DNA from 3 places in the Janthinobacterium sp. FT14W genome. Region 2 is predicted to be linked to each of the others. Evidence: predicted binding sites of a transcription regulator. Region 2 holds the regulator's gene; each other region holds the start of a gene.
The links. The regulator FNR, encoded in region 2, switches genes on or off when oxygen is low (the NO sensors DNR and NnrR bind a similar motif). The targets are predictions, from matches to a motif close to TTGATNNNNATCAA.
Positions count from the first base shown of each region.

Region 1: GCN74_RS05400 (serine protein kinase) is a predicted target of FNR. The motif match lies at 3,605-3,618, and genes of this name have one in related genera.
Region 3: paaA (1,2-phenylacetyl-CoA epoxidase subunit PaaA) is a predicted target of FNR. The motif match lies at 3,705-3,718, and genes of this name have one in related genera.

Region 1 covers NZ_WFLL01000005.1:22,042-28,720, forward strand. The annotation lists gene GCN74_RS05390 (SpoVR family protein) at 1-117, opposite strand, end outside; gene GCN74_RS05395 (DUF444 family protein) at 114-1,382, opposite strand; gene GCN74_RS05400 (serine protein kinase) at 1,385-3,406, opposite strand; gene GCN74_RS05405 (hypothetical protein) at 3,678-4,856, shown strand; gene GCN74_RS05410 (hypothetical protein) at 5,103-5,441, shown strand; gene GCN74_RS05415 (catalase) at 5,681-6,679, opposite strand, start outside.
Region 2 covers NZ_WFLL01000032.1:19,604-26,282, reverse strand. The annotation lists gene GCN74_RS19980 (TOBE domain-containing protein) at 1-289, shown strand, start outside; gene GCN74_RS19975 (response regulator) at 357-3,431, opposite strand; gene fnr (fumarate/nitrate reduction transcriptional regulator Fnr) at 3,672-4,430, shown strand; gene GCN74_RS19965 (FixH family protein) at 4,434-4,958, opposite strand; gene ccoG (cytochrome c oxidase accessory protein CcoG) at 5,013-6,395, opposite strand; gene ccoP (cytochrome-c oxidase, cbb3-type subunit III) at 6,400-6,679, opposite strand, start outside.
Region 3 covers NZ_WFLL01000001.1:386,404-393,082, reverse strand. The annotation lists gene paaE (1,2-phenylacetyl-CoA epoxidase subunit PaaE) at 1-983, opposite strand, end outside; gene paaD (1,2-phenylacetyl-CoA epoxidase subunit PaaD) at 1,023-1,550, opposite strand; gene paaC (1,2-phenylacetyl-CoA epoxidase subunit PaaC) at 1,550-2,302, opposite strand; gene paaB (1,2-phenylacetyl-CoA epoxidase subunit PaaB) at 2,317-2,601, opposite strand; gene paaA (1,2-phenylacetyl-CoA epoxidase subunit PaaA) at 2,628-3,620, opposite strand; gene paaX (phenylacetic acid degradation operon negative regulatory protein PaaX) at 3,889-4,818, shown strand; gene GCN74_RS01705 (hypothetical protein) at 4,943-5,194, opposite strand; gene GCN74_RS01700 (M14-type cytosolic carboxypeptidase) at 5,336-6,460, shown strand; gene GCN74_RS01695 (aminotransferase class V-fold PLP-dependent enzyme) at 6,519-6,679, opposite strand, start outside.

The DNA.
Region 1 (6,679 bases), on a different contig from region 2:
AATGCCTGTTGCCATGTTGTCTGTTGTCTCTGCCTTGCCGTCGAGGAGGGCGGGCCGTGCCGCCAGGCCTGGCCCCGCATCCGGCTGCGGGGCGGATTGGGGGCCGGCCCGCGTCATGGAGTTTCCTCCGCGTCGGCCGCCTCGTGCTGGAAAAAGGTGCGGATGGCCGCCCACACGTCGTCGGCCTTGCTGAGCAGGCTGCTGTGCAAGGGCAAGCCGCGCCGTTCCTGTTCGGCAAACAGGCTGTGCATCTCCGTTTCCAGGCTGCGCGGCACGCCGGGCAAGGTTTCCACATAGCCCATATAGTTGAGCAAGGCGGCCAGTTCGCCCAGGGCCAAGCTGGCCGGCCCACGGTCTTCGCTGAAATTCTCGCCGTCGGAAGCATAGAACAGGTAGGCGTTGTAGCGGCCCGGCGCATAGTGTGCTTTCAGCAGGTCGCGGCTCAGGCAAAAGGCCGTGGAAGCCATGGTGCCGCCCATGCCGTTGACCTGGAAGAACTCGGCTTCGGAGAACTCCCAGGCCCGCGTCGTATGCGCGATAAAGCGCGTTTCCACGCGCGCATACCTGCGGCGCAAGCCTTGCAAGGCAAAGAAAAAAAAGGACTTGGCCAGCTTGCGCTCGGCCTGCGCCATGCTGGCCGACACGTCCAGCACGAAAAATACGACGGCATTCGCGCTGGGCCGGGGCTGCGGCTGCACCTGGCGGTAGCGCAAGTCCTCGTTGGTGAAGGGCACGGGCTGCACTTGCACCGCGCGCCGCTTGATGGCTTCCTTGACGGTGCGTCGCCGGTCCAGGCGCGAACGGGCGCCATGCCGGTCCAGGCCGCTACGCACGAGCCGTACCTCGTCGATCGCGCCCAGGTGGCGCGGCGTCAGGTGGGGCAGGGCGAAGGCCTCCCACAGCCAGTCGAGGATGTCGTCGATGGGGAATTCCAGCAGCAGGCGCACCGTCCCCTCGCCATTGCCGCCTTCGCCTTGCGTCCCGGCCCCGTCCGTGGTGGCGGGGCGCGCCGGGCGCAGGATATCGCCGGGCTGGCCGTCCCCCTGGCCCGCGCCCACGCTGTTGCGCGCGGGCGCCAGGCGGAAACGCGCATGTTCGAGCAGGCGCATGGGCACGTGCACCGTGCGCTGCTGCGGCCCGCCGATCAGGTCGGGCGTGGCGATCAGCTCGGGCAAGTGCGCCTGCACGGCGTCGCGCACCTTCTGGTTGTGGCGCAGCCAGTCGCGCGCGCCGCGCGAGAACAGTGCATACCACGGCTGGGCCAGGGCCGGTGCGGCCGAGGCCAGGGCTGCCCCGCCTGCGGCGCCTGCCGTGCCCGTGGCGCCGTCGCGCGCCGGGCCGCCATCGTGGTTGCCGCTGCCTGGTGACGTGGTGGCGGACATGGCTATTCCTGCGCCAGCAAGGTGGTCACGTAGTTGAGCGCTTCGCGCGCGCTATGGGCGTCATAGCCATATTCGTCGACCAGGCGCTGCTCGACGGCCGAGATCCTGGCCCGCACATCGTCATCGGGGCGCTTTGCCGAGCCTACCAGGCGGAGCACGTCGCGCCGCTGCTCGAACAGGTATTGCTGGATGGCGTCGTGCAGCTGCGCATGGCTGGCCAGGCCGAACGCTTCGCCCCGCTTGAAGGCGCTCATGGCCTTGCGTACCACTTCTTGCCGGAACGACTGCTTGCCCGAGTCGCTGATATGGATTTTTTCTTCCACGGCGCGCAGGAAGCGCTCGTCGGGACGGCGCTCTTCGCTGGTGATGGGATCGCGGATCTGGCGGTTGTCCAGCATGGCTTCGACTTCATCGAGGTATTTGTTCAACAAGTCTTGTGCTTCTTGCTCGAATGAAACGAACAAGGCCTTGTGCACGTCGGCCTTGACCCAGCGGTTATAGAAATCCTTGCGCGTGAGCACCAGGTAATCGACCCACTTGCGCTTGCGCCGCGGCTCGATGCGCGCATCATTCTCGATGCCATCCTTCAGGGCCAGCAGCACGTCCATGGTGGAAAGGCTGTTGCGCTGGGCGGAAATGATGGCGTGCGACAGGGCATTGATGACGAAACGGGGAGACACGCCCGACAGGCCCTCGTCCGGCGCCTTGTCGCGCTCGCGCATGCGGCGGATGTCGGCAGGCTGCAGGTCGTCGACGTCCTCGTCCGCGTAGATGCGCAGCTTCTTGACCAGTTCGGCTTCCTTGTCGTCCGCTTCAGGCAAGCGGCTGAGGATGGCAAACACGGCTGCCGCATGCAGCACATGCGGGTCGAGGTGCACATCGCGGAAGGCGGGCGCGGCCGCCTGGATCAGCTTGCGGTAGATGCGCGCTTCCTCGCGGTAATTGAGGGTATACGGTACTTGCACGATGACCATGCGGTCGAGCAGCGCCTCGTTCTCGCTTTCTTGCAGGAATTTGCGAAACTCGGCCAGATTCGTGTGCGCGAGGATGGTTTCATCGAGGTAAATCAAGGGGAAGCGCGAGACCTTGACATTCTTTTCCTGCGTCAGGGTCAGCAGCAGGTAGAGGAATTCCCGCTTGACCTTGAGGATCTCGATCATTTCCAGCATGCCGCGGCTGGCCGCATACACGGCGCCGGACCACGACCAGGCGCGTGGATCGCCTTCGTCGCCGTACTGCGCCACCTTCGACAGGTCGACGGAGCCCACCAGGTCGGCCAGGTCGGCCGTGGTGGGGTCGTGCGGAGCATACGTGCCGATGCCGCAGCGGCCCGCCTCGGATAAATGGATGCGCTCGACGGGCATGCGCAGGAAGTCGCCCCCGTACTGTTCTTCCAGGCGGGCGCGGCAGTGGGGACACAGGGCGCCATGCAGCTCGGCGCCATAGCTGGCGCGAAAGTCGGCGCGCATGCTGTGCGGCACCAGGTGCAGCGGCGATTCGTGCACGGGACAGCCGGCAATGCCGTACAGCGCGCCTTCGCTGCTGTGGCTGTATTCTTCCAGGCCCCGCTTGAGCAGGATCACCATGGTCGACTTGCCGCCTGACGGCGGGCCCAGCAACAGCAACATGCGCCGGCCCACCTCGGAACCGGCCGCGGCCGCCTTGAAGTAGGCGGCAACCCGGTCGATCGCCTCGTCGATGCCGAACAGCTCGTCGTCGAACAAACGGCAGCGGAAGCGCCCGCTGTCATCGGTGTGGCCGTTCCAGCGCATCATGTCCCACAGGTACTGGTGCGCGCTGCGCGCCAGCAGGGCCGCCCGGCCCGGCAAGATCTGCTCGAGGAAGTCGGCAAAACTGCCACGCCAGGGGCTGATGCGGTGTTTTTCCGCCCAGGCCGCCATGCCATGCACGAACCCAGCATGCCGGGCGGCGTTCGGGCCGCCAGCTTCCTCTGCGTCGTGGCTCCCCCGCTCGGCCGCAGGCACCGCTGCCGCAGGCGCGTTGTCGTCGGATTGGCCTGTCATACCAGGGCTCGTCATTGTTTCCCCATCCATACCATTGCTGCCGTTGCTGCCGTAAAGCAGGCCCAGTTCCAGCGTATCGGCCAAGTATACGGCGCCGCCTCTGCCCGCACGCCTGATCTCGCTCAACCTTGACGAGGGAACTATTTTTGTCTTCTCCACCCCCCCCTGATGGCGCTACCCAACCGTACACCAGGTAGTTGAATCCAGATCAATACCGGCCGGCGCGGCCCGCCCACACTGGAAGCTTGCAGCGACCCACGAGGAGAACATGATGATAGGCAATGAAAATGGTTTCAGCGCCCCGCCTGGCAGCAGCGGCAGGGGGCAAAGCGCGGACGATGAAGAGGCCGTCGGCCAATTTTCCGTCCCAGGCGACGACGACAATGCGGCCGAGAGCGCGTCCATTTCGGACGTGCCCGACGCCCTGAGCGGCGTCAGCATGGAATTGCTGGAAATCAAGCGCAGCATCGAGGACGGCATGCGCCAAAATATTTCCCAGGCGGGTGGCGTGCGCGCGGCCGATGCCTTCAGCGACGGCGGCAATATCCAGGGCGTGTCCATCGGCCTGGGCGAGGGCGCCAGCGACAGCTCGTCCGGCGAGCCGGGCTTGCCGGCCCTGACCCTGTACGTGGCCGAACCCACCTCCGTCGACCGCGCCAAGGCCGCCATCGTGGGCGCCATGGGCGTGCGCGCCGTGGCCAGCGACAAGGTGCCCGTCAACATCGTCGTCACGGGCGTGATCGACGCGCAGCCGCACCGTTTCCGTTTGCGCCCGGCGCCGGGCGGGGTGTCGGTCGGGCATTTCCGCATCACGGCCGGCACCATCGGCTGCCTGGCCGTGGGGCGCAGCGCGCCGCGCAACAGCCGCTTGATGATCCTGAGCAATAATCACGTGCTGGCCAATTCCAACGGCGGCGTGTTCAACGATTGCATCGTGCAGCCTGGCCCCATCGACGGCGGCCGCTGCCCGCAAGACCAGGTGGCCGTGCTGGAGCGTTTCGTGCCCATCAATTTCAGCGGCGGCGTCAACTTTGTCGACTGCGCCACCGGCTGGGCCTGGCCTGACCGGGTGCGGCCCGAACTGGTCTACCTGAGCGGCGGCGTGCCTGCCTATTTCCGCATCAGCAATGCGCTGGTGGCGCCCGCGCTGGGCATGCTGGTCGGCAAATCCGGACGCACGACGCAATTGACGCAGGGCCGCATCACGGGACTGGGCGCCACCATCAACGTCAATTACGGCGGCGGCAGGATCGCGCTGTTCCAGGACCAGATCGCCATCACGGGACTCGGCGGGCCGTTCAGCGCGGGCGGCGATTCCGGCTCGTCCATCTGGACCTGGAACCAGCAGCGCAATCCCGTGGGCCTGCTGTTTGCCGGTGGCGGCAACATCACGTTTGCCAACCAGATGCGGCGCGTGGTGGTGGCGCTCGACATCAATTTGTACACCTGAGCACGTGGTCAGAAGCAAGCGGGCGGCGTCACGCCGCCTTGCATAACGCTGTCTTTTGCACGATGATGATCAAGGGCCTGTGCCGGCTGCGAGCATCGTCTGGCGCGTCTTTCGGCGCGTCTTCTGCCGGGGCAGGCTGCTGGCCGGGGCAGGCTGCTGGCCGGGGCGGCCGCCTGCTTGCCCGGCGAAGCGCGCGGCGACGCCGGATGGCCCGGTGTATCATGGAATGCATCAGGAGGGTGTGTCATGTCAAACAGTAAATTTGCACAATCGCCATATGCCATCTTCGAAGATGCCGCCATGCCGTATTTGCCTGACCAGACCCTTGGCCAGGGCGCTGCCGGCGCAGGGTACGCGCATGCCGTGCCCCAGGGCCGGCTGGAAGCGGCCAAGCGGCGCAATGAGCGGGCGCTGATGGCCATCGACGGCGTGGAAGGCGTGAGCCTGGGACGCAACGCCGTCGGCAAGGAAGCGCTCGTCGTGTATCTGCGCGACTCGTCCGTCAAGCGGCGCGTGCCCTTGCAGGTCGAAGGCTATCCGGTGGAAACGAGCATCACGGGCCAGATCGACATCCAGCGCTGGTAGCGCGCTGGCGCGGCGGGCTTGCCGTTACGCCACCTGCCTGCCCGCCGGCGAGGCAGTGGGCGGGCAGACAGGCAGGTCGTGCGTTGTGCGTCGGCGCGCTAGGATCGCCTGTCGCGTGGCGGATTTTGATGCGGCGGGTGCTCATCCCGCGGGCCGTTGCGGCGGAGGGCCCGATGCATTGGCGGCCCTCCTGAACCTTCCTGCCCTCCTTGCCAAGCCGCTGGCCTTGCCGGCGTGCCTTATTTGCTCAGGCGGCCGATCGCTTCGGCCACGCCCGCGCCATAAGCGGGGTCGCACAGGGTGCAGTTGCCGATGTGGCGTTGCTTGACTTGCTCCGAGGCACCCGAAATGGCGCGCGCCGTGTTGTCGAACAAGGCTTGCTGCTGCGCCGGGGTCATCAGGCGGAACAGGGCGCGCGGCTGCGAATAGTAATCCTCGTCGACGCGGTGGTTCCAGTGGTCGGCCGCGCCTTCGATGCTCAATGGCGGTTCGCGGAAATCGGGCTGCTCGGCCCATTCCTGCGCGCTGTTCGGCTCATAGCCCAAGGTTCCGCCCTGGTTGCCATCCACGCGCATCTGGCCGTCGCGGTGATAGCTGTGGAACGGGCATTTCGGCGCATTGACGGGGATATGGCTGTGGTTGACACCGAGGCGGTAGCGTTGCGCGTCACCATACGAAAACAGCCGGCCCTGCAGCATTTTGTCCGGCGAAAAGCTGATGCCGGGCACCACATTGGCCGGGTTGAAGGCCGCTTGCTCCACTTCGGCAAAGTGATTGTCCGCATTGCGGTTCAGTTCCAGCACGCCCACCTCGATCAGCGGATAGTCGCCGTGCGGCCACACTTTCGACAGGTCGAAGGGGTTGAGGTGATACGTGCCTGCCTCTTTTTCCGGCATGATCTGCACGTACAGGGTCCAGCGGGGGAAATCCTTGTTTTCGATGCTTTCGTACAGGTCGCGGTGCGAGCTTTCGCGGTCCTTGCCCACCAGTTCCTCGGCTTCGGCATCCGTCAGGTTTTGAATGCCTTGCTGGGTCTTAAACGTGAACTTGACCCAGAAACGCTCGTTTTGCGCATTCAGGAAGCTGAACGTATGGCTGCCGAAACCGTGCATGTGGCGGAAGCTGCGCGGCAAGCCCCGGTCGCTCATCACCACCGTCACCTGGTGCAGCGCTTCGGGCAGCGAGGTCCAGAAATCCCAGTTGCTGTTAGCGCTGCGCAAGCCCGTGCGGGGATCGCG
Region 2 (6,679 bases):
GGGCCTGGTGCCGGGCGCGGAAGCGTTCGCGCTGGTCAAGGCATCGTCCATCATCCTCGTGGCCGACAGCGAAGGGGCGCGCTTTTCCGCCCGCAACCAGCTGACCGGCACCGTCACGCGCGTGCAAACGGGCGCCGTCAACACGGAAGTGGTGCTGGACCTGCCGCGCGGCGGCACGATAGCCGCCATCATCACGAACCAGAGCAGCAGCGACCTGGCCATCGAGCTCGGCAGTAATGTGACGGCCATCTTCAAGGCGTCCAGCGTGATCCTGGGCGTGCCGGCGTAAACGGCGACGCTGAGCAAAGTTCCGGGGTCAGACCCGGCGGGTCTGACCCCAGCTTTACGTTGCAGGCCTAATCCTGCAACCGCGACAACCAATCGGCCGCCGCCGCCAGCGCCAGTTCCAGTTCCTGCGCCGTGTGCGCCAGCAGCGCCGGCACCGCATCGAAGCGGCCCCCATCGATGGCTTCCTCGGTGGCAAACGCGGCGCGGATCAGGCGCTTGGTGCCCAGGGTGCCCACGGAACCGCGCACGCCGTGCAGGATGCGCGCCACGTCGCTGTGGCGGCCCGCTTGCAACGCCGTTTCGGCGTCGCGCACGGGCGTCATGCCTTTGTTCAGTGCGTCTTCCACCATGCGCCGCAGCACGCCGCGCCCCTTTGCATCGCGCCCCATCACGCGCATCAGGGGCGCCATGGAAAATACTTCCTCGTCGGCACCGGGCACCGGCTCCGCCGTCTGCACTTGCGGACGCTTGGGCAGGTGGCGCAGGATGACTTCCATCATCTCTTCCACCACCACGGGCTTGGCGATGAAATCGCTGATGCCGGCCGTCATGCAGCGTTCGCGTTCGGACGCCAGCACGCCGGCCGTCATGGCGATCACGGGCAGGTTCAACCGCAGTTCCGTGCGGATGATGTGGGTGGCGCTGAAACCGTCCATGACGGGCATCTGCATGTCCATCAGCACGATGTCGTAGCGCAGCGCCTCCGTGCGCAGCCGTTCCACGGCCTGCAAGCCGTCGCCCACCACGTCCAGGGTGGCGCCCATGTGTTCGAGGATGCCGCGCGCCACGGCCTGGTTCAGGTGGTTGTCCTCCACCAGCAGGAAATGCACGCCGGCCAGTTCCGTGCCCAGCGGCTGGTGCAGGATGCGCTGCTCGCCGCCGTCGTCCTTGGCGATCAGCGCCTGGTGCAGGGCATCGAACAGGCTCGAGCCCGTGATCGGCTTCATCAGCACGACGTCGGCCTCGGCCGCGCTGGAGATTTCCTCCAGGTGGTTGCGGGCAAACGCGTTGACCATCACCACGATGGGCTGGCGCTGGCCAGCGGCGGCCTGGCGGATGGCCTTGGCCGTGGCCAGGCCGTCCATCACGGGCATGTGCCAGTCGGCCAGCACCACGTCGTACGGCTGCTGCTGCGCCAGGCGTTCGCGGTACAGTTCGATGGCGGCAAAGCCGGAATCCACTTCGTCGGCCAGCCAGCCCCATGCCTCGATCAGTTTGACGATCAGTTCGCGCGTGGTGCGGTTATCGTCCGCCACCAGCAGGCGCAGCTGACCCAGGGCCGGCGTGCGCCGCGTTTCGGCCGGCTGCGCCAGCATCTCGAACGGCACGCTGAACCAGAAGCGGCTGCCCTTGCCTTCGCTGCTGGCGACGGCGATTTCGCCGCCCATCATGTGGATCAGCTGCTTGCTGATGGCCAGGCCCAGGCCCGTGCCGCCGAAGCGCCGCGTGATGCTCTGGTCGCCCTGTGAAAACGCGGCAAACAGCTGCTGTTGCTGCTGCGCCGTCATGCCGATGCCCGTGTCGCGCACTTCAAAGCGCAGCCGGGCGCTGCCCTGCTGGCTGTCGGCCAGGCTGACGGCCACCACCACTTCGCCGCTCTCCGTGAACTTGATGGCATTGCCGGCCAGGTTGACGAGGATTTGCTGCAGGCGCTGGGCGTCGCCCACGAGGCGCCGCGGCACGTCGGGCTCGACGGCGATGGCCAGTTCCAGCTCCTTCTCGCCCGCATTCATGGTCATCGTCGTGGCCAGGGTATTCATGACTTCGTCGAGGTCGAATTCGACGGGCGACAATTCCATGCGGCGCGCCTCGATCTTCGAGTAATCGAGCACGTCATTGAGGATGCCCAGCAGCGACTGGCCCGCCACGCGCACCATGGTCAGGTATTTGCGCTGTTCCGTGTCGAGTCTGGTGTTGCCCAGCAAATACACCATGCCCAGCACGGCATTGAGGGGCGTGCGGATTTCATGGCTCATGTTGGCCACGAAGTCGCTCTTCGCGCGGTTGGCCGCCTCGGCCCGGTCGCGCTCCCGCTCCAGCTCTGCCGCGCGCGCTTCGAGTTCCTGCTGCAGGCGGTCGCGTTCGCTCATCAGGCCGTTGAACGCTTCCGTCAGTTCGCCGATCTCGTCGCGCTGCTGCACCGGCACGGGTGTAAAACGGCTGCCGCTGCTACGCAGGGCCAGCAGGGTGTCGCGCAGGCGCACCAGCGGCGACAGCAGGCGCACGGTCACCCAGCCCAGAACGGCAGCGGCCAGCAGCGAGGCGAGGATGCTCCACAGCACCAGACGGTACAGCACGCCATCGAACGGTTCGAAGGCGTCTTCGACGGGCAGCGAGGCGGCCAGCAGCCAGTTCACGGACTTCAGGCGCTTGAAGCTGTTGACGGCCGTGACGCCGCGGCTGTTGGTGCTGACCATGCTGCCTTCGCCGTCTTCCTTCAGCAGCTGCGTGGTCGTCAGGTTGGCATTCGGCTTGCGCGGCTGCAGCAAGCGGCTGGTATCGGGATGCAGCACGTAGCGCGGCACGTCGCCGCGCGTGAGGATGAAGTAATAGCCGCTCTTGCCGATCTTTTCCGTGCGCAGGCGCCCCAGCAGGTTGTCCTTGTACAGGCGCAGCACGCCGATCACCACGCCAGCCACCTGGCCATCGGCAGCCAGCACGGGCGCCACCATCTGCACGATGGGCATGCCGCTCGATTTGCCCAGCATCGGTTCGGTGATCATGGGCTGGCGCGTGCGCAGGACGGTCTGGAAATACTCGCGTTCGGCGACGTTGATGCCGGCGCGTCCTGTCACCAGCGGCATGTCGGCCACGACGGCGCCTTGCGCGTCGAGCACCAGCACGTCGTCGAACAGCACCAGCATCGAGCGGCGCGCATAGTATTCGCGCAGCTTGGCGGGCTGGGCGATCAATTCCGGCGGCTGCTGCCGGGCCGTCAGGGTGACGATCTGCAGCAGCATGGCCAGCTTGTCGTCGAGCTCGGCAGCGGTGCGGCTGATCAGGGAAGACTGCTGGCTCAGCAGTACTTTGGTGAAGTCGGCGCGCATGTGCTGCACCTGGATCATGGTGACGAGCGCGATCATGGCGATCGAGGTCAGGCTGGTGGCCAGCGCGACTTTTGCTTTGATGCCGAGAGGCTTCATGATTTCCTTTTCAGTACCGGGCGGCACAGGCGGCAGATAATGCTGTCAGGAATTTTCCTATCAATGCCCGAGCTTGGCAAGCGCCGCTGCGCAAATTGCCTTGCCCCATACGGGCTTTTGACGATGTTGCCATATAATTAAAGGCTGGACGTCGTTTATTCGCCGAAATTACCGTGAAATTGGCACACGGCAACCCTGTATGCAGTAAACTTGTTGTTGCATTTTCTAAAAGGTACCGACATGACTGAAGCGTTACTCACTCCAACCTTGCCCACAGTGAACGTGGAGGCGTTGCGTGCGCGATGCTCGACCTGCAGCATGCATCAATTGTGCCTGCCGATGGGCCTGGATGTGGGTGATATGGACCGGCTGGACCAGATCATCGGTCGCCGCCGCAAGATCGCGCGCGGCGCCTCGCTGTTCCGCATCGGCGACTCGTTCCAGAACCTGTATGCGATCCGCCTGGGGCACTTCAAGACCTACCAGATCAATCCGGGCGGCGAAGAGCAGGTGACGGGTTTCCAGATGGCTGGCGAACTGCTGGGCATGGACGCCATCAGCGCCGACCGCCACCACTGTAATGCCGTGGCGCTGGAAGACAGCGAAGTGTGTGAAATTCCGTTTTCAAGCCTGGAACAATTGCTGGGCAATATGCCGACCCTGCTGCGCCATTTCCACCGCATGATGAGCCAGGAAATCACGCGCGAGCAAAGCGTCATGCTGTTGCTGGGCAATATGCAGGCGACCCAGCGCTTTGCCGCCTTCATCGTCAACCTGGCGTCGCGCTACGAGGCACGCGGCTATTCGGGCAGCAATTTCCAGCTGCGCATGTCGCGCGAGGAAATCGGCAACTACCTGGGCCTGACCATCGAGAGCGTCAGCCGCTTATTGTCGAAATTCAAGAAGGAAGGCTGGCTGCGCGTCTCGAACCGCGAGATCGAGATCCTGCAGCCGGCCAAGCTGAAGGCCATTACGGCCGGCACGGACAACTGCAAGTAAGATTTACAGCTCTTCATCCGCCTGCAGCGCGATGCTGCGCTGCAGGGGCCAGGTCCAGATGCCGGACAGGCGCCATTCGCGTTTGTCGTTTTCCACCAGCACCTGCCAGCGGCTGCGCTCGAGCATGGGCAGCGCCACCGAAAAGTTGCCGGCCGCATCAGGCTGCAGCAGCAGCTTGATGTCTTTTTCCGGCTGGGTCGCGTGCGCCAGGTGCAGCTGCAGCGGCGCCCGATACGCCTTGCCGAAGCTGTGCACGGAACCGCTGAGGCGCGCTGCCGCCACGTCGTACGATAGCTTGCTTGACATGGCCAGGTCGCTGGCGACCGTATCGCGCCGCAAGTCCTGGTTGATCGCCTTGCCCTGCTTGTAATAATCGCCCACCACCAGCGCGTCGGGCTGCGTAAACGCGATATAGCCCATGGTGCTGCCGACGACGACGGACAGGCCGGGGCCGATCATCAGCAGCCATGGCCAGCGATGCTTGTACCACGGCGCCACGGGGGCTTGCAGCTTGAGGCTGTCGGACATGATATTTCTCCTGTTTAAGCGGCCAATCCCCATGCGGGGATTGGCCTTCCTGCATTAGCGCGGCACGATGAAGACCGCGCTTTCACGCACGTGCAGCGATGGGTCGTCCAGCGATTGCAGCTCGATCGCAATCTTGTTCGAGCCCTTCTCGCCCACGCCGTGCGGCGCGCGCAGGCGGATGGGCCAGCCCAGGGTTTCCGTCGGCTGCAGGGTCACTTCATCGCGCGTCAGCAAGGTCAGGCCCGGCAAGCCGGATACGCTGATTTTAAAATGCTGGCTTTGCTCCGAGGTGTTCATGATCTGCAGCCGGTAGACGTTCTCGATCATGCCGTCTTCCACTTCGCGTCCCATCGAACCGCGGTCGCGGATCACGTCCATTTTCAATGGCGTGCGCAGGGCCAGCGAGGTACATACGGCGATGATGATCAGGGCCAGGATGGAAGTGTAGATCAGGACGCGCGGGCGCATGGCGCGCTGGCGTATCTGCTTCGAATTGAAGTTGTTTTCCATCGCATGGTCGGTACTGTAGCGTACCAGTCCCCGTGGCCGGTCGACCTTGTCCATCACGCTGTTGCAGGCATCGACGCAGGCGGCGCAGCCGATGCATTCATACTGCAGGCCGTTGCGGATATCGATGCCGGTCGGACACACCTGCACGCACAGGGTGCAGTCGATGCAGTCGCCCAGCTTGTCGTTGTTGCCGGCCTTCTTGCTCATGGCGCCACGGGGTTCGCCCCGCTTGGCATCGTAGGTGATGATCAGCGTGTCCTGGTCGAACATGGCGCTCTGGAAACGCGCGTAGGGGCACATGTATTTGCACACCTGCTCGCGCAGCCAGCCCGCGTTGCCGTAGGTTGCCAGGCTGTAGAACAAGACCCAGAACCATTCCCAGGGACCGAAGTTCAGGGTGGTCACCGCCTGCGCCAGTTCCTTGATCGGCGTGAAGTAGCCGACAAAGGTAAAGCCCGTCCACAGGGCGATGGCGCCCCACACCAGGTGCTTGGCCGTCTTCTTGGCCGTCTTGCGCAAGGACGGGCCCTGCTTGTCGAGGGCCATGCGCGCGCTGCGCGTGCCCTCGATCTTGCGTTCCACCCACAGGAAGATTTCCGTGTATACCGTTTGCGGGCAGGAAAAGCCGCACCACACCCGCCCGGCAATGGCCGTGACGAGGAACAACAAATACGCACAGATGATCAGCAGGGCCGCCAGGTAGATGAAATCCTGGGGCCACAGCACGACGCCGAAAATGTAGAACTTGCGCGTGGTCAAATCGAACAGCAGGGCTTGCCTGCCATTCCAGGTCAACCACGGCAAGCCGTAGAACGCGAGCTGGGTAAGCCATACGCATACCCATCGCCAGGTAGCGTAGCGTCCTTTGGCCTCGCGAGGGTAGATTTGCTCGCGGGCCGCATACATCTTGATGACTTGAGGTTCCATTACATCATTTCACGGGCGTCTGGGGATTCGACAGGCTCCAGACATACGCCGACAGCACGTGTACCTTGGACTCGCCGAGGAAATCGCTGAAGGCCGGCATGGTGTTGTTGCGTCCCTTGCGTACGGTTTCCATGATGGTGTCGGCGCTGCCGCCGTACAGCCAGATCTTGTCCGTCAGGTTGGGCGCGCCCAGCATCTGGTTACCCTTCGCATCGGCGCCATGGCAGGCCATGCAGGCGCCGAACTTGGCCTTGCCCAGCACGGACTTGACGGGGTCCGAGGTG
Region 3 (6,679 bases), on a different contig from region 2:
GCGTAGTTGACGTCCATTTCGACCTTGCCGTCGAGGATCTTGCAGCGGCAGGTCGAGCATACGCCGCCCTTGCACGAGTAGCGCATGTCGATGCCCTGCCGCAGGCCCGCGTCGAGGATGGATTCCTTGTCCTTGTCCATCGTGAAGGTGGTGTGGTTGCCGTCCAGGATGACGGTCACTTCCGTTTCCTGCACGGCATCGGCGGCCAGCTGGGCGCGCGGCTTGTGGGCGTTTTTCGGGATGCTGGCGGCGAACAGCTCGATCTTGATATTCTGCTTGGGCATGCCGGCTGCCTGCAGGGCCGCGGAGACGCCCAGCATCATGTCTTCCGGGCCGCAAATGAAGGCGTTGTCATAGTCTTCGATCTTGATCCAGTGCTGCAGGAACTGCTCGCATTTTTCCTGCGTGATGCGGCCGTTGAACAGTTCGATGTCCTGCTGCTCGCGGCTCATCACGTAGACCAGGTTCAAACGCTCCAGGTACACGTCCTTCAAGTCCGTCAATTCTTCCTTGAAGATGACGGACGACGAGGCGCGGTTGCCGTAGAACAGAGTGAAGCGGCTCAGGGGTTCCGTCAGCAGGGTCGTCTTGATGATGGAGAGGATGGGCGTGATGCCGCTGCCGGCCGCAAACGCCAGGTAGTGCTTGCGGTTGACGCAGTCGAGCGGCACGTTGAAGTGGCCCATGGGCGGCATCACCTCGATGGTGGCGCCGGCTTTCAAGGTGTCGTTCGCCCAGGTGGAAAAGGCGCCGCCCGGCGTGCGCTTGATGGCCACGCGCAGGGTGCCGTCCTGCACCGCCGAACAGATGGAATACGAGCGGCGCACGTCTTCCGCATTGATATGGGCGCGCAAGGTCAGGTGCTGGCCCTGCTGGAAGCGGAACTGCTGCTGCAGTTCGGCCGGCACGTCGAACGTGACGGCGATGGTGTCGCGCGTTTCATTGCGCACGTTCGCCACGCACAGCGGATAAAATTTACTCATGCTTCATCTCCAGTTTCTTCGGAACGTGTGCCTGATTTTTTAGTGGCACTTGAAGTAGTCAAACGGTTCGCGGCAAGCCAGGCATTTGTACAGCGCCTTGCACGGCGTGGAGCCGAACTGGCTGGTCAGCTGCGTATGCGTGGAACCGCAGTTCGGGCAGATCACCTCCAGTTTCGGCATGGTCTGGCGCTTGACGCCGCCACGCAAACCGCTGATGTCGATCACCTGCTGCTGCGGCGGGGCGATGCCATAGCCTTTCAGCTTGGCCTTGCCCGTCTCGCTCATCCAGTCCGTGGTCCAAGCGGGCGCCAGCTGGTTCACCAGCGTCACCTTCGCTACGCCATGGCTGCGCAGGGCATCCGTGACGGCGTCGGCGATCACCTGCATGGCCGGACAGCCCGAATACGTGGGCGTGATCGTCACGGTGCAGGCGTCGTCGCCGGTGACTTCGACGGCGCGCACGATGCCCAGATCCACCACCGAAATGACGGGGATTTCCGGGTCCGGCACGTCGCCCAGCCAGGCCCATACCTGGGCGGCGTCCAGCGCTGCCGCGGCCGTGTTCATTACCACTCCGCCCCGGGATAGGCGCGCTGCAGGAACTGCATCTCGGCCAGGATAAAACCCAGGTGTTCCGTGTGCGTGCCCTGCTTGCCGCCTTTTTGCATCCAGGCGTCGGGCGCCGGCATGACCAGCGTCGCTTCGGCGAAGATCTCGGCCACGTGTTCGAGGAAAGCCTGGCGCAGGATGTCCGATGGCGGCGCGATGCCGGCAGCGACCATGGCCTGGTCAACGGCGTCGTACCGGAACATCTCGCCCGTGTACATCCACAGCTTGTCGGCGGCGGCCTGCGTTTTCGCATGGCTTTCCGCCGTGCCGTCGCCGAGGCGCACGATCAGGTCACCGCTGCGGCGCAAATGATAGGTCACTTCCTTGATCGATTTTTGCGCCACCTCGACGATGCGCGCATCCGCCGATTTCGCCAGTTCCAGCAGCTGAAAGTAGTGCCAGCTGTCGAAGAAGAACTGGCGCATCATGGTGTCGGCGTAATTGCCGTTCGGCTGTTCGACCAGCAGGCAATTCTTGAAATCGTGGGCATCGCGCAGGAAGGCGATGTCGTCTTCGTCGCGGCCCGCGTTTTCCAGTTCGGCCGCATAGCTGAACCACAAGCGCGTCTGGCCCAGCAGGTCCAGCGCCACGTTGGTCAGCGCCATGTCCTCTTCCAGCGCGGGACCCTTGCCGCACAGCTGCGACAGCTGCTGGCTGAGGATCAGGGCGTTGTCGCCCAGGCGCAGCAAGTAGTTAACCTTGTCATCCATTGCCGGCGCTCCCATCACAGGTTCTTGACTTCTTCCGGCATCGGGAAGAAGGTGGGATGGCGGTACACCTTGCTGTTCGATGGTTCGAACAGGGCGCCCTTGTCGCCGGGGCTGCTGGCGACGATATCGGCTGCGCGCACTACCCAGATGCTCACGCCTTCATTGCGGCGCGTATAGACGTCGCGCGCATGGTTGACCGCCATGGTGGCGTCGGAAGCGTGCAGGCTGCCCACATGCTTGTGCGCCAGGCCGTGCTGGCTGCGGATGAAAACTTCCCACAAAGGCCATTCTTTGCTCATGTTGCTATCCCCTTTTATAGATGTTTTCAGGCTGCCGCTTTTTCGTTCGCGGCTTGCTTGTCTGCGTAGGCGACCAGGGCATCGCGGAACCATGCACCGTCTTCATACGCTGTCACGCGCGTCTGCAGGCGTTCGCGGTTGCACGGGCCATTGCCCTTCAGGACATTGTTGAACTCGGACCAGTCGATCTCGCCGAATTCATAGTGGCCCGTTTCCGCGTTGAACTTCAGGTCGGGATCGGGCACGGTCAGGCCCAGGTATTCGATTTGCGGCACGGTCTGGTCGACCATGCGCTGGCGCAGTTCATCGTTCGAGAACAGCTTGATGCGCCATTGCGCCGACTGGGCGCTGTTGACGGAAGCGGCGTCCGATGGACCGAACATCATCAGCGACGGCCACCACCAGCGGTTCAAGGCATCCTGCGCCATGGCTTTCTGCGCCGGGGTGCCCTTGCACAGCGACATCATGATGTCGTAGCCCTGGCGCGCATGAAACGATTCTTCCTTGCAGACGCGGATCATGGCGCGCGCATACGGTCCGTACGAGCAGCGGCACAGGGGGATCTGGTTGATGATGGCGGAACCGTCGACCAGCCAGCCGATGGCGCCCATGTCGGCCCACGACAGCGTGGGATAGTTGAAGATGCTGGAATACTTGGCTTTGCCCGAGTGCAAGGCGGCCAGCAAGTCGTCGCGCGACACGCCCAGGGTTTCCGCGGCACTGTACAGGTACAAGCCGTGACCGGCTTCGTCCTGGATCTTGGCCAGCAGGATCGACTTGCGTTTCAGGGTGGGGGCGCGCGTGACCCAGTTACCTTCGGGCAACTGGCCGACGATTTCCGAGTGCGCGTGCTGCGAAATCTGGCGGATCAGGGTCTTGCGGTAAGCGTCCGGCATCCAGTCCTTGGCCTCGATCTTGATGCCTTCGTCGATGCGGGCCTGGAAAGCGCGCTCCTCTTGCCCCATGTCATCGATGGAACGGACGTTTTTGAGGCCGGTTTCAACCATTTGTGCGTACATGATCTGTCTCCCATGTCTTTGATTTTGCGCAGCAACGCGGTGCGATGAACAGATAATACGATACAAAAATCGATTTGCATACACTTGATTTGAGTCATTTTAAAAAATCGTATCTTGTGCAGCTTTTTTGTGCGTATGATATTGCTTATGAGAAAACACGACGGCAGCGCCACCAGCGCCTCCGGCAAATTATTGACGCGCTACCCGCGCAGCCAAGTAAACTGCTGCTTTTATTGAATCGACCGCAACACGGCCAGACCGGAACCACATGAAGAACACCCGCTGCACGGCATGGATAGCCGATTTCCTGGAACGCGACCCGCCGCGCTCGAAGTCCCTGGTAATGACCATCTTTGGCGACGCCATCGTGCCGCGGGGGGGCGCCATCTGGCTGGGCAGCCTGATCGAACTGCTGGCGCCATTCGGCGTAAACGACCGCCTGTTGCGCACCAGCGTGTTCCGCCTGGCGCAGGAAGGCTGGCTCAGCTCGCAGCGCGACGGCCGCCGCAGCGCCTATACGATACGCCCGGAGGCGCTGGCCCGCTTCGAGCGCGCCTACCGCCGCATCTATGCGCCACTGGTCGTGCACTGGGATGGCAGCTGGACCCTGGTGATCGGGCCGGCCGGCAGCATCGGCGCCGCCGAGCGGGGGGCGCTGCGCAAGGAATTATTATGGGCCGGCTATGGCTTGATCTCGCCGGGCATCTTTGGCCATCCAGCCAGCAATACGGAGGCGCTGGAAGATATCCTGGTGCGCAACGAGGTGCAGGGCAAGCTGTATGTCTGCCACACCACGGAATTGCCGGGTGTCAGCACGCGCCCCCTGCGCGACATGGTGGGCGAATGCTGGGATCTGTCGGAAGTGATGGCCGGCTACCAGAAATTCATCGCCAGCTTCCAGCCGCTGCTGACCCTGCTGCAGGAAGAGCCCGTGTTCGATGCGGAACAGGCGTTCGTCATCCGCTCGCTGCTGACGCACGCCTACCGCCGCGTGCAGTTGCACGATCCGCAATTGCCCGTCGAACTGCTGCCCGAACCGTGGCCCGGCACGCAGGCGTATGCGCTGGCGCGCGACCTGTACCGCATCACGTATGCGGCCGCCGAGGAACATATCCTGGCCACCTTGCGGCGCGAAGATGAACAGGCGCCCGATGTGGAGCCGTGGTTTTTTGAACGTTTCGGTGGACTTGATACATGAACCCGACGGCCCGGTAGCGGGGGCGCCTCTCTCGGAATCGGAATACGCTCCATTGCTCCCTATTCCCCTGAGGGTCCGCCCCCGGCCCTGGCGTTTGGGGCGCAAATATCAAACCCGCCTCAAGCTACTGCTTCGCCACCTGCTTGGCTCCTGCCAATAAGTCCTGTCCCAGCTTTTCCAGCGCATTGGCCTGCACCAGCATGGTATCGAGAATGGCCATATTGAAGGTGAATTCGGCCGGCGTCGTATAGCCGGGAAAACGTATGATGCGCAGCAATTCCTGCAAGGTCGTGCCCTTGCCCAGGTGCGCCAGGGCGTCACTGAGGGCGCTGATTTTCTTTTCCAGATCGCGTATGTGCTTGCCGTTGTCGTCCATGATGATCTCCCCGTGTTGGAGCTATCACGTTAGCAAAGCGTGTCCGTCATCGTTTGCGCCAGCACAAAGGCTGCCGCAAAACAGGTATCATCGCGCCATTGCACACGATGCAAAACCCATACGTTTTTATCAGGAACACTCATGACCATTAAAATCAGCCAGCAATTCGACGCCGGCGCGATCGAGGTGCTGCGCGCCGACGATGCCCAATCCATCGAGCTGAACATCCGCAAGGATTCCCACGCCGACATCACGCAGTGGTTTTACTTCCGCCTGCAAGGCGCGCAAGGCGAGGCGTGCACGATCCGCTTCCTGAACGCAGGCAAGTCGGCCTACCCGGACGGCTGGAAAGACTACCAGGCCGTGGCCAGCTACGACCGCGAAACGTGGTTCCGCGTACCCACCAGCTTTGACGGTACGGTGATGACCATCGAACATACGCCGGAAGAGGAAAGCGTGTACTACGCGTATTTCGAGCCGTACCCATGGGACCGCCACCTGGCCCTGATCGACAGCGCGCAAGCGTCGCCGCTGGTACGCTTGATCGACCTGGGCAGCACCGTGGAAGGCCGCGACATGAATCTGCTGGTGGTCGGCGACGCCGATGCCGAAAAGAAAGTCTGGGTCATCGCGCGCCAGCATCCCGGTGAAACGATGGCGGAATGGTTTGTCGAAGGCATGCTGGAAGCCTTGCTGGACCAGGCCAACCCGTTTGCCCGCCAGTGCCTGCAGGACGCCGTTTTCTACGTGGTGCCGAACATGAACCCGGACGGTTCCGTGCATGGCAACCTGCGCACCAACGCGGCCGGCGCCAACCTGAACCGCGAATGGATGACGCCAACGATGGAACGCAGCCCGGAAGTATTCCTGGTGAAACAGAAAATGCATGAAATCGGCTGCGACCTGTTCCTCGACGTGCATGGCGACGAAGGCTTGCCGTACGTATTCGTGGCCGGCAGCGATGCGCTGGAAAATTTCACGCCAGCACAAAAGGCCCAGCAAGACCGCTTCATCGCCGACTTCAAGGTGGCCAGCCCCGACTTCCAGGATGAGCACGGCTATGAAGACGGCCCGTTCACGCCGGAAGTGCTGACCATGGGTTCGCCCCACATCACCCACGCTTTCGGCTGCCTGTCGCTGACCCTGGAACTGCCGTTCAAGGACAACGCCAACGATCCCGATCCGCAAACGGGCTGGAGCGGCGCCCGCAGCGCCGCCCTGGGCGCGGCAGTACTGCAGCCTATCCTGGCGACCCTGCGCGCCTAAGCACAGCAGCACCTGCAGTCACGCGGCCCGCCCCTTGCAGGCGGGCCGCGCTTTTCTCTCAGCCCTTGGCCACCTTGCGCAAGGCTTCCACCAGCCGCTCCAGATGCGACTCGGGCGTAAAGATGCCCGGCGTGACGCGCACGCACGCGCCACTGGCAAGGCCGTCGCGCGGCACGGCAAAGATGCCGTGTTCCTGTACCAGCTTTTTCGACAGCGCAT